DNA from 3 places in the Companilactobacillus bobalius genome. Region 1 is predicted to be linked to each of the others. Evidence: predicted binding sites of a transcription regulator. Region 1 holds the regulator's gene; each other region holds the start of a gene.

The links. The regulator NrdR, encoded in region 1, represses ribonucleotide reductase genes. The targets are predictions, from matches to a motif close to ACACNATATATNGTGT.
Region 2: nrdJ (ribonucleoside-triphosphate reductase, adenosylcobalamin-dependent) is a predicted target of NrdR. The motif match lies at 2,842-2,857, and genes of this name have one in related genera.
Region 3: LKACC16343_RS06630 (deoxynucleoside kinase) is a predicted target of NrdR. The motif match lies at 2,758-2,773, and genes of this name have one in related genera.

What each region holds. Positions count from the first base shown of each region.
Region 1 is NZ_MYFM01000008.1:74,125-78,733, forward strand. It holds gene polA (DNA polymerase I) at 1-1,387, shown strand, start outside; gene mutM (DNA-formamidopyrimidine glycosylase) at 1,402-2,229, shown strand; gene coaE (dephospho-CoA kinase) at 2,226-2,819, shown strand; gene nrdR (transcriptional regulator NrdR) at 2,841-3,314, shown strand; gene LKACC16343_RS12130 (DnaD domain protein) at 3,332-4,609, shown strand, end outside.
Region 2 is NZ_MYFM01000003.1:228,663-233,271, forward strand. It holds gene LKACC16343_RS06155 (hypothetical protein) at 1-237, shown strand, start outside; gene LKACC16343_RS06160 (hypothetical protein) at 292-630, shown strand; gene LKACC16343_RS14310 (hypothetical protein) at 806-955, shown strand; gene LKACC16343_RS06165 (ArnT family glycosyltransferase) at 1,010-2,503, shown strand; gene nrdJ (ribonucleoside-triphosphate reductase, adenosylcobalamin-dependent) at 2,885-4,609, shown strand, end outside.
Region 3 is NZ_MYFM01000003.1:331,252-335,860, forward strand. It holds gene LKACC16343_RS06620 (DUF2207 domain-containing protein) at 1-297, shown strand, start outside; gene LKACC16343_RS06625 (LPXTG cell wall anchor domain-containing protein) at 360-2,597, opposite strand; gene LKACC16343_RS06630 (deoxynucleoside kinase) at 2,857-3,501, shown strand; gene LKACC16343_RS06635 (QueT transporter family protein) at 3,637-4,131, shown strand; gene LKACC16343_RS06640 (glycosyltransferase family 4 protein) at 4,209-4,609, shown strand, end outside.

The DNA.
Region 1 (4,609 bases):
GAATTACAATGTTAATTTACCAACTGAAGAAGAATTTTACGGTAAAGGCGTTAAAAAAGCTGTTTCTGAAGATGAAAAACTCTTATTGAATTTCTTAGCCCAAAAGGCTCAAGTTATCGATAATTTGAAAGCTCAAATGTTGAAAGAATTAAAAGACAATGATCAGGATAGTCTCTATGATGAGATTGAATTACCATTGTCGATTGTTTTGGCTGAAATGGAGATTAAGGGAATTACAGTTGAAGTTTCCAAATTAAAGGAAATGGAAAATAGTTTTGCTACACGTTTAGCTGAAATTGAAAAGGCAATTTATGAAGAAGCTGGTAAAGAGTTTAATATCAATTCTCCAAAACAATTAGGCGTTGTCCTATTTGAAGATTTGAAATTGCCAGTAATTAAGAAGACTAAGACTGGTTATTCCACTTCAGTTGATGTTTTGGAAAAATTGAAGGATAAGTCACCAGTAGTACAGAAAGTATTGGATTATCGTCAGATTTCTAAGATCCAGTCGACATATGTTGTTGGTTTACAGAAATTTGTTCAGCCGGATAATAAGATTCATACTATTTATCTACAAACGTTGACTCAAACAGGTCGTCTATCATCAATTGAACCTAATTTGCAAAATATTCCTATTCGTATTGATGAGGGAAAACAAATTCGGAAGGCCTTTGTACCACAACATAAAGATTGGGAAATCTTTTCAGCCGATTATTCACAAGTTGAATTACGTGTGTTAGCCCATATTTCTGGGGATGAACATATGCAAGAAGCTTTTAACGAAGATTACGATATTCATGCTCATACAGCAATGAGAATCTTTGGCTTGAATAGTACTGATGAAGTGACACCAAATATGCGTCGCCAAGCTAAAGCTACCAACTTTGGGATTGTTTATGGAATTAGTGATTACGGTTTATCACAGAATATCGGTATTAGTCGTAAACAGGCTGCTGCATTCATTGAATCTTACTTTGAACAGTATCCAGGGGTTAAGAAATATATGGATGATATTGTTAAATATGCCCGTGAAAATGGCTATGTTGAAACAATTATGCATCGTCGTCGTTATCTTCCAGATATTCATTCAAAGAACTTCAACGTTAGAAACTTTGCTCAACGAACAGCTATGAATACACCAATTCAAGGTAGTGCCGCTGATATTATCAAAGTTGCCATGATAAATATGCAAAAGATGTTAAAGAAAGAAAATTTACAAGCTAATTTGCTTTTACAAGTACATGATGAAATGATTTTTGAAGCCCCAGCTTCAGAAATTGCAACCTTAGAAAAACTAGTTCCGAGTGTTATGGATTCAGCGGTTAAACTTGATGTACCTTTGAAAGTTGAAACAGCTCATGGAAAAACTTGGTACGAAGCTAAATAATAGTAGGTGATAAAATGCCAGAAATGCCAGAAGTAGAGACAGTTAGACGTAGTTTGATTGCTCAAGTAAAGGGTAGAAAGATAACTCATGTTGAAATTCGTTATCCTGATTTGATTACTGGTGATGTGGATCAATTTGTTGAATTTGTTACAGGGGCAACTATCAGTGATATCGGTCGTCGAGCAAAATTTCTATTGATTCATTTGAATAATGGTTATACAATTATTAGTCATTTGAGAATGGAAGGTAAGTATCGGATTTCTGCTGATCCAAGTGCAATTGATAAGCATTCACATGCTATCTTTACTTTGGATAATGGGCAAAAGATGATTTATAATGATGTTCGTAAATTTGGTCGAATGCAGTTGTGGAATACTGATGATTTATCAGACAATAAATCACTAAAAAAATTGGGACCAGAGCCGCTGTCGGCTGAATTCACTTTTCAAAATTTAAAGCCAAGAATTATGCGTCATCACAAAGACATTAAGACCGTTTTGTTGGATCAAAGTGTTATGAGTGGTCTAGGTAATATCTATGTTGATGAGGTTCTTTGGAAAGTTAAATTACACCCTGAGACACCATCCAATCATCTTAGTGATGAAGATATTCAAAAAATTATTGAAGCCTCTAACCAAGAGATGGATAAAGGAATTGCTGCTGGTGGTTCATCAATTAGAACCTATGTGGATGCTACAGGTCACAAGGGTACTATGCAAAATAATTTAAAAGTTTATGGAAAAGAAGGAACGCCTTGTCCAAGATGCGGAACCGAGATAAAAAAGATTAAGGTCGGAGGTCGCGGTACGCATTTTTGCCCAAAGTGCCAGGTAGTAAAATGAGTAAGATTTATGGTTTGACTGGAGGAATTGCCTCCGGTAAATCAACCGTTTTAAATTTATTTAGACATAATAAATTCATTGTATACGATGCCGATTATGTTGCTCGAGATGTGGTTAAGGTCGGAACTGTAGGCTTAAAGCAAATTACCCAACAATTCGGTGAACAAATTTTATTGCCGGATGGTAATCTTAATCGTCGAAAGTTGAGTTCTATTGTTTTTGGCGATAGGGATGAATTAGATAAATTGGATAAAATAACGAGACCTTTGATAAAAAAAGAAATTTTACAAACGGTTGCTGAAGTTAAAAGATCAACAGATAAAACAATCTCTATTTTTGAAATACCATTACTGTTTGAAGGCAATTATCAGAATTACTTTGATGGTGTGATCAGTGTCTATGTCGAACCACAAATCCAATTGCATCGATTGATGAGACGTAATGCTTTAAGTAAAGAAGTTGCTTTGGAACAGATCAATTCACAGATGTCGATGTACGAGAAAAAAGAGCGTGCTGACTTTGTGATTGATAATTCGGAAGATTTAGCACATCTTCAGGATGAGTTTAGTCGGTTAATACCACAACTTTAATTTGGAAAAGAGGCTGGAATTTTGATTTGTCCGCATTGTCATCATGATTCATCAAAAGTTATTGACAGTCGTCCCAGTGATGAAGGACGCGCCATTAGAAGAAGACGTGAATGTGAATACTGTGGAACGCGATTCACAACGTTTGAAAGATTGGAAAAATCGCCATTGTTGGTTATCAAAAAGAATGGCAACAGAGAGGAATTCAGCCGTGAAAAGTTATTACGTGGATTAGTTCGTGCTGCTGAAAAACGTCCTGTAACAATGGATCAAATGAATAGTATCGTCGATAAAGTAGAAAACGAAATTAGATCAACTGGTGAAAGTGAAGTTCGCTCACAATTAATTGGTGAACATGTTATGAGAATTCTATCCAAAGTAGATGACGTAACTTATATTCGTTTTGCCAGTGTTTATCGTGAATTTAAAGATATGAATGGATTCATGGAAGAAGTCCAAGAAATGATGTCTAACGGTAAAAAAATTGATAAGAAGTAAGGGGAGTATTAGTGTCCGTGAGTAATTTTGAATCAGATAAATTTACACCTTTAGTAGGTTATTGGTGTTTGCCAAGTGGTCATTTGAATGATGATGATCGTCATGTTTTGACTGACTTATACTTGCCCATTTTAGGTACTGAGGCTTTCAGTTTGTACTTGCTGCTGTGGGAAAAATTACCTAATAAAGAGGTCGTCACACAAAGAAAAAGCCATGCTGAATTGATGAGTTTACTTGGTATTGATTTGAAACGATTTTATGAAGCACGAATCAAGACGGAGGCTCTAGGCTTAATTAGGACCTATCAAAAGAAAGATAGTTTAGGACCTTATTATATCTATCAACTTTTTGAACCCTTATCACCAGATGAGTTTTTTAAAGATGACTTGATGAGTATTTTTCTTTATGAGCAAGTTGGTGAGAGTAAATATCATTTATTGGCCGATAAATATGCGCATTCAGATTTGATCTTGCAAAATTCACATGAGATAACGAAAGATTTTTTGGAAGTCTTCCAGTTAAGCAATAGTGATTTGATCAATACGCCAACAGAAGTAAAGAATACTCAAGATAGTTTTAAAGTAAATAATACAGATAATAAAAAGCCGTCGTTGAATGAAGAAGAGATTCCCCAATTAGATTGGGAGTTAATTTCGGATCGTATCCAACAATTATTTAGAATTCATCCTGATAATTTGTTAGAGAATCAGGAATTGATTTTAAATCTTCATGCGTTTTATGGTTTAGACGAGATTACGTTGATTGATTTGATTGGTAAGACTTGTGATATTGTCAATAATAAAATTGATCCTGCACGTCTGAAAAAGGCGGTACAAGACCGTTTTGAAAAGAACGCTAATATCTCAGTTAAGCAGCAAGCTAACACGGAATCTGAACCAACTGAGCAGACTGATGGGCAATTAAATCGGGCTGATCAATTGTTGTTGAAACAGGCTCGTTCACTGCGTCCGGCTGATTTTTTGGCTGCTCAAAAGCAAAAAAGTGGTGGCTTTACTGGTACAGTGGAAACCAATGCATTGAGAAATATGGCGACAAAAACCTACTTGTCTCCAGCTGTATTAAATATTATGGTGTACTATATTTTGCAAACTTCACCTACTTTGACTTTGCCATTAATGGAAACTATGGCTAATGATTGGCAGCAAAATGATGTCAAGACGCCGGAACAGGCTCTGAAACGAATTAATGATTTTCAAACTAAGAGTCGTAATCCTAAACGTCGTTATAACAATAAGAATCGTAAAGTTGAACAAGCAACTGACTGGAGCAAAGTG
Region 2 (4,609 bases), on a different contig from region 1:
AGTCATTTAATTATGGGAATTGGTAATTATCATCCTGACAATAAACGACAAGAAGAAATGTATGGGAAATTTGGCTTAACGAAAAACAATTTTTATACAATTAATAATCCAGAAACTACTTTCTGGGTGAAAACTAATGGAAAATACCAAATTAATAATCCGGCCTTTAATAATAGTGCGGCTAAACATGAATTTAAAAATATCTATAAATTAACTGATAAATTTAATCAGCAGTAGGAATTCATTAAATATGTTACGCTAATAAGAGCTTAATTTTATTGGGGGTAGTTAATGAAAAATAAAGTTATTAGAAATTTTTTGATTTTCATTGGATTCTGGATCGTTTTCGTCGGTATTAATAACCTTATCCATCATCGGGGAATTTTAACTAATTTTCCCTGGGAAGTCTTGTTGATCTTCCTCTTAGCCTTGATTCAAGTTCTAACTGATTTGAGTAGGCGGGCTGTTTATGGAATAGATATCGTAGTTTATTTCGTTTTCATGTTAATAACCGGTGGATATTACAATTGGACATCACTGATCGTTTTTGCATTAATGGCTGTTTTTATGTCAGCCATTACGTACTTTGTTGGGACTCAGTTTAGATATGGCGAAGTTCTTAAAAAATGATTTTATTATTTGTTAAATAAGAAGAGTATTGAAATATCAGAAGAATAAAGACTATAACAAAATCAAAATTTGGTTTTGTTATTTTTTTGTTTTTTAATTGCGATAATTTGATTGAGAAACTATAATGTAATCGATTTCAATATATTGAATTTTAATTTCATAAAGAGGAATAGAAATGGATGAAGATACTTCCAAAGTTGTTTCAGTTGAGATGTTACCAGATTTTTCTTTGATGATTGAATATAGTGATGGAACCAAAGAACATGCTAAGAGCATTTTTAGTGATGATTCAATTGGGTCAGAGGATGCCTCTGAAGATAAGTAGTGTAGAATTTGAATTTTTTTGAATCCCCTCTAATTTCACAACGTGTAATTTGGCGTGATAGAATTAAAGAATATTGGATACTTTGAAATTTTCAATATAGTAAGGACGGGGATTTCTATTCTTAAAATTCAAAATGGCATTAGTAAGTTTATTTTAGGTGTTTTAGCAATTTTTACGACGTTAGTTCTTTTCAAGATGTCGATGTTTTATTATGAAAATTATGCTACGGTAAATCGTGCTTTTAATTGGGGCAGTTTATTGTTGGCATTAGTATTTGTTGGGGTAGTCGGTTATTTCCTAGTTAAAATTAGTGACCAAAATAAAAAACTTAATTGGGCGATTCTTCTAGTAATGTTGCTTGTTTTCATGGTAGTAGCGACTACCTGGGTTTTAGTTGTGCCAAAGACTCAATTGAGTGATTTTGGTAACTTTTGGACACGCGTACCTGGTCTTCAGCATGGGGCCAAACTTTATGAAACTGACAATGACTATTTTTCACGTTTTGCTTATCAATCGGGATACATGGTTTATGTATTAGGCGTTGTAAAAATCTTTGGTTATCATATTTTTGCAATTCAATTTTTAAATGTAATCTACCAAGCTTTAATTTTACTTTTCACGTATTTATTAACTGTGAAAATCTTTGAAAATATTAAAGTGGCACGTTTAGCAGTGTTGCTCTTAATGATAGATTTAGATTGGTTTGCCTTGAATAGTCAAGCCAGCAATCAATATTTAGGCTCACTATGTTACTTATTAACATTTTATTTGATCATGCAAGATAAACTCTGGGCTTACATTTTATCAGGAGTTGCTTTGACCATCGGTTGTTTGATCAGACCGATTGGACCAGTAGTTGTGGCTGGCATCGTGGTTTTTGCAATACTGTATACAATGTTTGAAAATGGTAAATTCAATTACCAAAAGCCTCTGAAAATTTTGTTATCACTAGTGATTTATTTAGCACTGTTTTCTTTGGCAGGTTGGGGAATTAGGGCTTCTGGACTCAATGCTTATGGATTGTCTAACTATGATCCTGAATGGAAATTTGTTACCGGATTGAACTATCAATCTAATGGCACTTATTCGCCTGATATGGATCGTTTAATTGATGCAAGCAAGCCACGTAAGGTTATGAGCAAGAAAGAAAAAGCGGCATTGCATCAAGAAATAAATTATTTAAACAAAAATAATAAATGGTTGAGTTTGTTTATCAACAAGGTCGGTGGATTGTGGTCACAACGTACTATGGCTACTAATTTTACTGGCTATAGTCAGAATCATTCAGCTAAGACGGTTGAGCGAGTCGACTATTTGGCATACATCGGTTCGATTATTTTAATAATCTTTTCATGGATAGGTTCGTTTAGCCTGTTTAAAACAAAGTTCGGCAATAATTTATATTTATTGTTGTTACCAATGTTGGCATTTGCGGCCGCACAATTGTTGATTGAAGTTCAGGGAAGATATCGAATCGAATTTTTACCGGTTGTCGCAATTTTAGCTGGCTTGGGATTGTATCAATTTTTTATCAAAAAAGATGTTTAAATTTTAAGAAACTATCTGGTCAAATAGCTAGATAGTTTTTTTGTAAAAAAATTTATGGTCTCAATCGCTAATCTGACGGTTGATTGGTCAAGTCAAGGAAAAAATTTGAGTCGAGCCACTTGAAATTTAGGACTGACTTTAAATTAAAAAAATCATTGCTAAGCAAACTTGAGAGATATTAGAATAGTAATTGCGACTTTGAATTTTTAATTATAAATTAAAATCCAAATTGGATATTTTTAATTTTTAAATTGCCTAAATATCAATACGCAAAACCATTTCTAAAATGTCAATAGAAATAGTTGAACACTATATATTGTTATTGAAAAGAATTAAAGGTACTATATATTGTGTTATTTCAAATGTGTGGAGTGAATATTAATGAATACAATTAATAAAATTATTTTATCAGACGACTTTATTGACGAAGTCAAAAAAACAATTAAACCCCACTGGGGCGAGTTAGGCTGGGTTACGTATAAACGTACTTATGCTCGTTGGATTCCAGAACTTGGACGTACTGAAAATTGGTCAGAAACAGTTAAACGTGTTATTGAAGGTAACATCAACCTTGATCCACGTTTGAAGGATGATTCATTAACTGATGAACAATATGCCAGCTTGGTTAATGAAGCTCAAAATCTTTATAAATTGGTTTACGGTTTAGCCGCAACACCATCAGGTAGAAATCTTTGGATTTCTGGAACTGAGTATCAACATCGTAATGGTGATGCTTTAAACAATTGTTGGTTTGTTGCCATCAGACCACAAAAGTATGGTGATAGTCATATCGTGCCTTCTTACTTGAAGCAAGATCAATTGGCTGTTTCAATGCCATTCTCATTCATGTTTGATCAATTAATGAAGGGTGGCGGTGTTGGTTTCTCTGTTGTACCAAGTAATATGAAATTAATGCCGGTTGTTGATAACAAAGTTGATTTAACTGTTCTTATTGGCAAAGAGAGCGCCTCATACGATGATTCAATCGCAGCCGGTGCTGTTGACCGTGATGAATGGTTAAAGAGCCATGAACTTGAAAATACACGTCATTATGAACTTCCTGATACTCGTGAAGGTTGGGTAGTTGGAAATGCAAATATGATTGATGCTCACTTTAACGATACTAACGATGGTTTGAAAGATGTTGTTTTAGATATTACTAAGATTCGTGCTAAAGGTGAAAAGATCAAAGGATTTGGTGGAACAGCTTCAGGTCCCGTTCCTTTAATTGAAATGTTCTTTGATATCAACGAAGTTTTGAACAATGCTGCTGGTAGAAAGTTAACATCCGTTGACTGTACCGATATGGGGAACTTGATTGGTAAAACGGTTGTTGCCGGTAATGTTCGTCGTTCAGCTGAATTAGCTTTAGGTGGTGCTACTGATGATGATTTCATTACTATGAAGCAAGATCAAAAGAAACTTTATCATCACCGTTGGGCTTCAAATAACAGTGTTGCTGTTGATTCGAAGTTCAATAAGTATGCTCCAATTGCCGATTCCATCACACATAATGGTGAACCAGGAATCGTTAACTTAGAATTATCACGAAATTATGGCCGTGCCATTGATGGATATCAACCAGGTATCGATGATGGTGTTGAAGGGACTAATCCTTGTGGTGAAATTTCCTTAAGTAACGGTGAACCATGTAATTTATTTGAAGTCTTTCCATTGATTGCTCAGGAACAAGGTTGGTCATTGGAAGAGGCCTTTGAATTAGCAGCTAGATATACTAAGCGTGTTACATTTAGTAATTACGACTGGGAAGTTTCAAGAGCTGTTATTCAAAAGAATCGTCGTATCGGAGTTTCAATGTCTGGTATTCAAGACTGGATTTTGACAACTTTCGGTAATCGTGTTGTGACTGGTTTTGAATCTGCCACGGATCCTGAAACAGGAGATACTATTCAAAAGCCAATTTACGATCAACGCGTTTCTAAGAAATTTGATGATTTATATCATTCAGTTGTTGCAGCTGATAAGGAGTACTCAAAGGAATTAGGATGTAAAGCTTCAGTTAAACACACAACAGTTAAGCCATCAGGTACTGTTGCCAAATTAGCTGGTGTATCCGAAGGTATGCATTTCCACTATGCAGGTTAC
Region 3 (4,609 bases), on a different contig from region 1:
GTTGGCGACATTATCCTTTGGGAACGATTCTTGCCATATGCGGTTATCTTCGGTGTTTCTGATAAAGTAATTAAGGCCTTGAAAGTTAACTTTGGAGCTGATGTGGTTAATAATTCGGCTATTGCATATTATTATATTGGGAGTAGTAGTTTTCTTAATAGCAATACAGGCTTCCAAACAGCTTTTACAGGAGCAATTTCAGCAGGGGGCTCATCAAGTATCTCAGGTGGATCCGGCGGTTTCTCAGGAGGCTCGTCTGGTGGTTTTGGAGGAGGTTCCGGTGGTGGAGCTTTCTAAAATATATTGAGACAAAAAAATGGACTGAGAATTTTTTCTCAGTCCATTTTTAATTTGTCTAATTAAGCATGACGACGATTAAGATAAGTGATGCTAATTAGAAGAACGAATCCTAGAAGACTTGCTAGCAAACCAGATTCAGCACCAGTTTGAGGAAGTTTGTCAGTATTGGATTCTGAAGTAGAACTATTGCCATTATTTGAAGTGTCAGGGTTCAATGGGTTAGTGATAAGTCCACCTTCATTATTGTTATTGTCTGTAGCGGGATGTTCAGGATCAACGATTAAACCACTATCGTTGTCATCTTTATCACCGTTACCATTTTCATCGGGTTTAGAAGTATTGCCTTCATTACCATTATTGTCGCCGGGTTCTTGAGTATTACCTTCATTACCATTATTGTTATCACCAGGTTCAGTTGTGACGGTCTTAGGGTCTGATGTTTCTAATGTACCAACACCGGTCTCATTGGAGTTCTCAGTGATAGTAAATGGAATCTTATCAGGATTTAAATCATAACCTTCAGGAGCTTTAGTTTCTAGGAAGTAATACTTGCCAGGTTTAAGATTGTCAATTTTGATAACACCTAGCTCATTTGTTACGGCAGTTTCTAGAGCAATACCATCATCACCATAAAGAGTATATTCAGCACCAGGGACGCCAACTGTTAAATCATCACGATCAAATTTTTGAAGAACTGCACTATAGCCATTTTCACCAGTAATTTCTTTTTCGTTTTCAACGGAAATCATTTTTGGTGTTAGATTATCAGCACTAATATCGAATTCAATATCTTCGCCTTTGAGATAACCTTCGGGAGCTTTAGTTTCAACTAATTTATAATGTCCAACTGGTAGGTTGTAGAAATGGCCAAGACCTAAACGGTCGGTAGTGATTGTTCCAACAACTTCACCTTTATCATTAACAATGTTGAATTCGGCACCGGCTAATTTGTAGCCAGTTTCAGCATCAATTTTCTTAATAACAATTGAACCTAATTCTTCTTTTTCAGGTTCGTCAACACCAGTTACTTGAACAGGTGCTGTAGTTTGTCCCGTTATGGTAAATGGAATTTCGTTTTCATTCAATTGATAACCAGCAGGGGCTGTGACTTCTTTGAAGTAATAGTCGCCGGCACCAAGATTATTTAGCTTGATTTGACCATTTTCATCAGTAGTCAAATTAGTTTGAACAGGAGTATCTGAACCAACTTTGTAAAGATCATAAACGGCGCCTGCTAATGGAGTAGTGTTGTCTTGTTCATTGAATTTAGTCAATGTAGCACTACCGAGTTTGTTACCACTACCATTACCGGAATTAGTTCCACCAGAAACTTTTCCAGAAGCTGTTTCATTGATTTCCTGTGACTCATTACCGTTACCAGTAACTTTTCCTGTCATTGTAGCGTCGTTTCTAAAGACTGTTCCATCAGTTACTTTGCTTGGATCTGTAACTTTAGTTTGGAAGGTTATAGCGTACATTTGTTTTCCAGAATTTGGAATGGTTAAATCAAATCCATTTCCAGACTCATTTAGAGTGTAATTGCTTGAAGGAACGGTATCTCCGCGTTTATAGGTACCAGTTTCCTTATCCTTCCAGGTAGCCTCTTGAACGACAACAGAGCCAGATACATATTCTAAATTAGGATCAGTAATAGTATCAAAGACGCTCATTGTACCGAAGTTTAATTCATTACGGTTGGCAAGGATAGTCCAAGTAACGATTTCGTTACCCTCGGCATCAGTACCAAAGACACCCTTTTTCGAGATGTTTTTGTCACTGGCTTTGGTTTGAAGAATGCTTTGTTGAGTATTCTTATCCTTAATAGGGAAATAAACATCATTTGAACCAACTTCAGCTTTATTACGATCTACGGTAACTCCTGTGTTGATAGAAAGCGTCCCTTTGACACTTTCAAGTTCCTCAACATTTTCGTTGAAGGTAACAACAATTTGATTACTACTATTCAAAATAGCTGTACCAATGACTTCACCATTGTCACCAACAACATTGAATGGAGTATCGTTTGGTGTAACGGCTAAGGGACTTGGCACGTCGATAGTCAAAGTATCGCCATTTTCAAGTTTGTAACCAGTCGTATCGTACTCGTATGTGATTGGTACGGTACTGCTCATGCTGTAAATCTTGTCTTGTTTATTAATAGAACCGCTTGTAATCATATCAGAACTAGTATAGTTTTTAGCAGCTTTAACATTATTAGTGTTAAAGGTAAGAATTAAAATTATAACGGCTAATCCAGTTATGAGAGCGGTAAAAATATTTCGTAATTTCTTCCCCATACTTTTTCCCCTTTCTTAATCAGTACAGTCCAATTATAGAATGATTAAGCTGAATACGATAGGGCTTAATGATAAATATTATTTTATTATTTAAAAACGTTATTAATAAAGAAACGAGTGCTTGTGATAAATACCACATATGGTGAAATTTCAAAAATATATACAATATATAGAATTGAAGTGGTATCATAGTGAATGTTGTTTTTTTGCAAATTAACAAATCAAATAAAGAATTAAAAAGCTACGGAGGAGAATAATGATGATCGTATTGAGCGGCGCAATTGGAGCCGGAAAGAGTTCATTGGCGACTATTTTATCAGAACACTTAGGAACTGAGGCTTTCTATGAACAAGTTGATAATAATCCGGTTTTGCCATTATTTTATAAAGACCCTAAGAAATATGCATTTTTACTACAAATTTACTTTTTGAATAAACGTTTTGATTCAATTAAGAAAGCAATGGTACAAGATAATAATGTTTTGGACCGTTCAATTTACGAAGATTCACTATTCTTTCATATGAATGCTGACATGGGTAGAGCTACTCCTCAAGAAGTAAAAGTTTACGATGAACTTCTAGACAACATGATGCAAGAACTACCATACGCTGCCGCTAAAAAGGCACCTGATTTATTGGTACACTTGGATATTTCATATGACACAATGATTCACCGTATCGAAAAACGTGGTCGTTCATATGAACAACCAGAACAAGATCCAACTTTGCCAGAATATTATCATCAACTACTTAGCCGTTATGATGGTTGGTATGACGATTATGATTACAGTCCTAAGATGAAAATCGATGGTGACAAGTATGATTTCGTTGAGAACCCTGAAGATCGTCAAAAGGTTCTTGATTTAATTGATGAACAATTACGTAAACGTGGAACATTAGACTAAATTATTAAGACAAAGCCAATAAGTGGTTTTGTCTTTTTTATTAGCTTGATACCGGGTTGAAAATAAGATAACCTATTAGGAGCAGTTTACACTGATGAACCTGCGGAATTAATTAAAACAGTGGAGGGTTTTATTTTGAGTAATTTAAAAGTAAGAGATATCACACAATTGGCTTTGGTAGCAGCGCTTTATGTAGCAGTGACAATCGCACCTGTTATTTCAGCGTTTTCCTACGGTCAAATCCAATTTCGAGTTTCAGAGATTCTGATGTTATTGCCATTTTTTAATCATAAATATAGTTGGTCTCTGATTATTGGATGCTTTATCTCAAATATCTTTAGTGCATCATTAGGGGCATACGATTTGATTTTAGGAACGTTAGCAACAGCAATTGCTTGCTACTTGATTACAAGGGTTCCTGCTAAGACAAAATTCTTATGGCTAGTACCTGTAATTTGTGCCGTTGTAAATGGATTAATTGTTGGGGCAGAATTGCATTTTGTCTTGAAATTACCATTTGCCTTGAACTTTGTTACGGTTGGACTAGGTGAGTTAGTTGTTGTAGCTATCGGTGCGGTGATTTTCTATTTCTTAATGCAAAATAAGAGTTTTAGTAAATTAATAAAGTAAGGCAGAGATGAGGGAAGTTCTTCCCTCATTTTTTTGTTATAATCTACTTTATAGAGTTTGCAAGGAGATGTGATCTTATGAACATCGGAATTTTTACTGATACATACTTTCCACAAGTTAGTGGGGTAGCAACATCAATTCAAACATTGAAGAATGATCTGGAGAGAAAAGGTCATTCTGTTTATATTTTTACGACAACAGATCCTAATGTACCTAAGAATACAATTGAACCTAATATCTTTCGTTTGGCTAGTGTGCCTTTTATCTCGTTTACGGATAGAAGAATCGCCATTCGTGGGATGTTTCATGCGGTTGAATTGGCTAAAGAATTAAAACTTGATATCGTTCATACACAGACAGAATTTTCTTTGGGAATGATAGGAAAGTTTGTCGCTAAACAATTAAAGATTCCATTTGTTCATACATATCACACAATGTATGAGGATTATTTGCATTATGTCTTAAATGGTCATTTGTT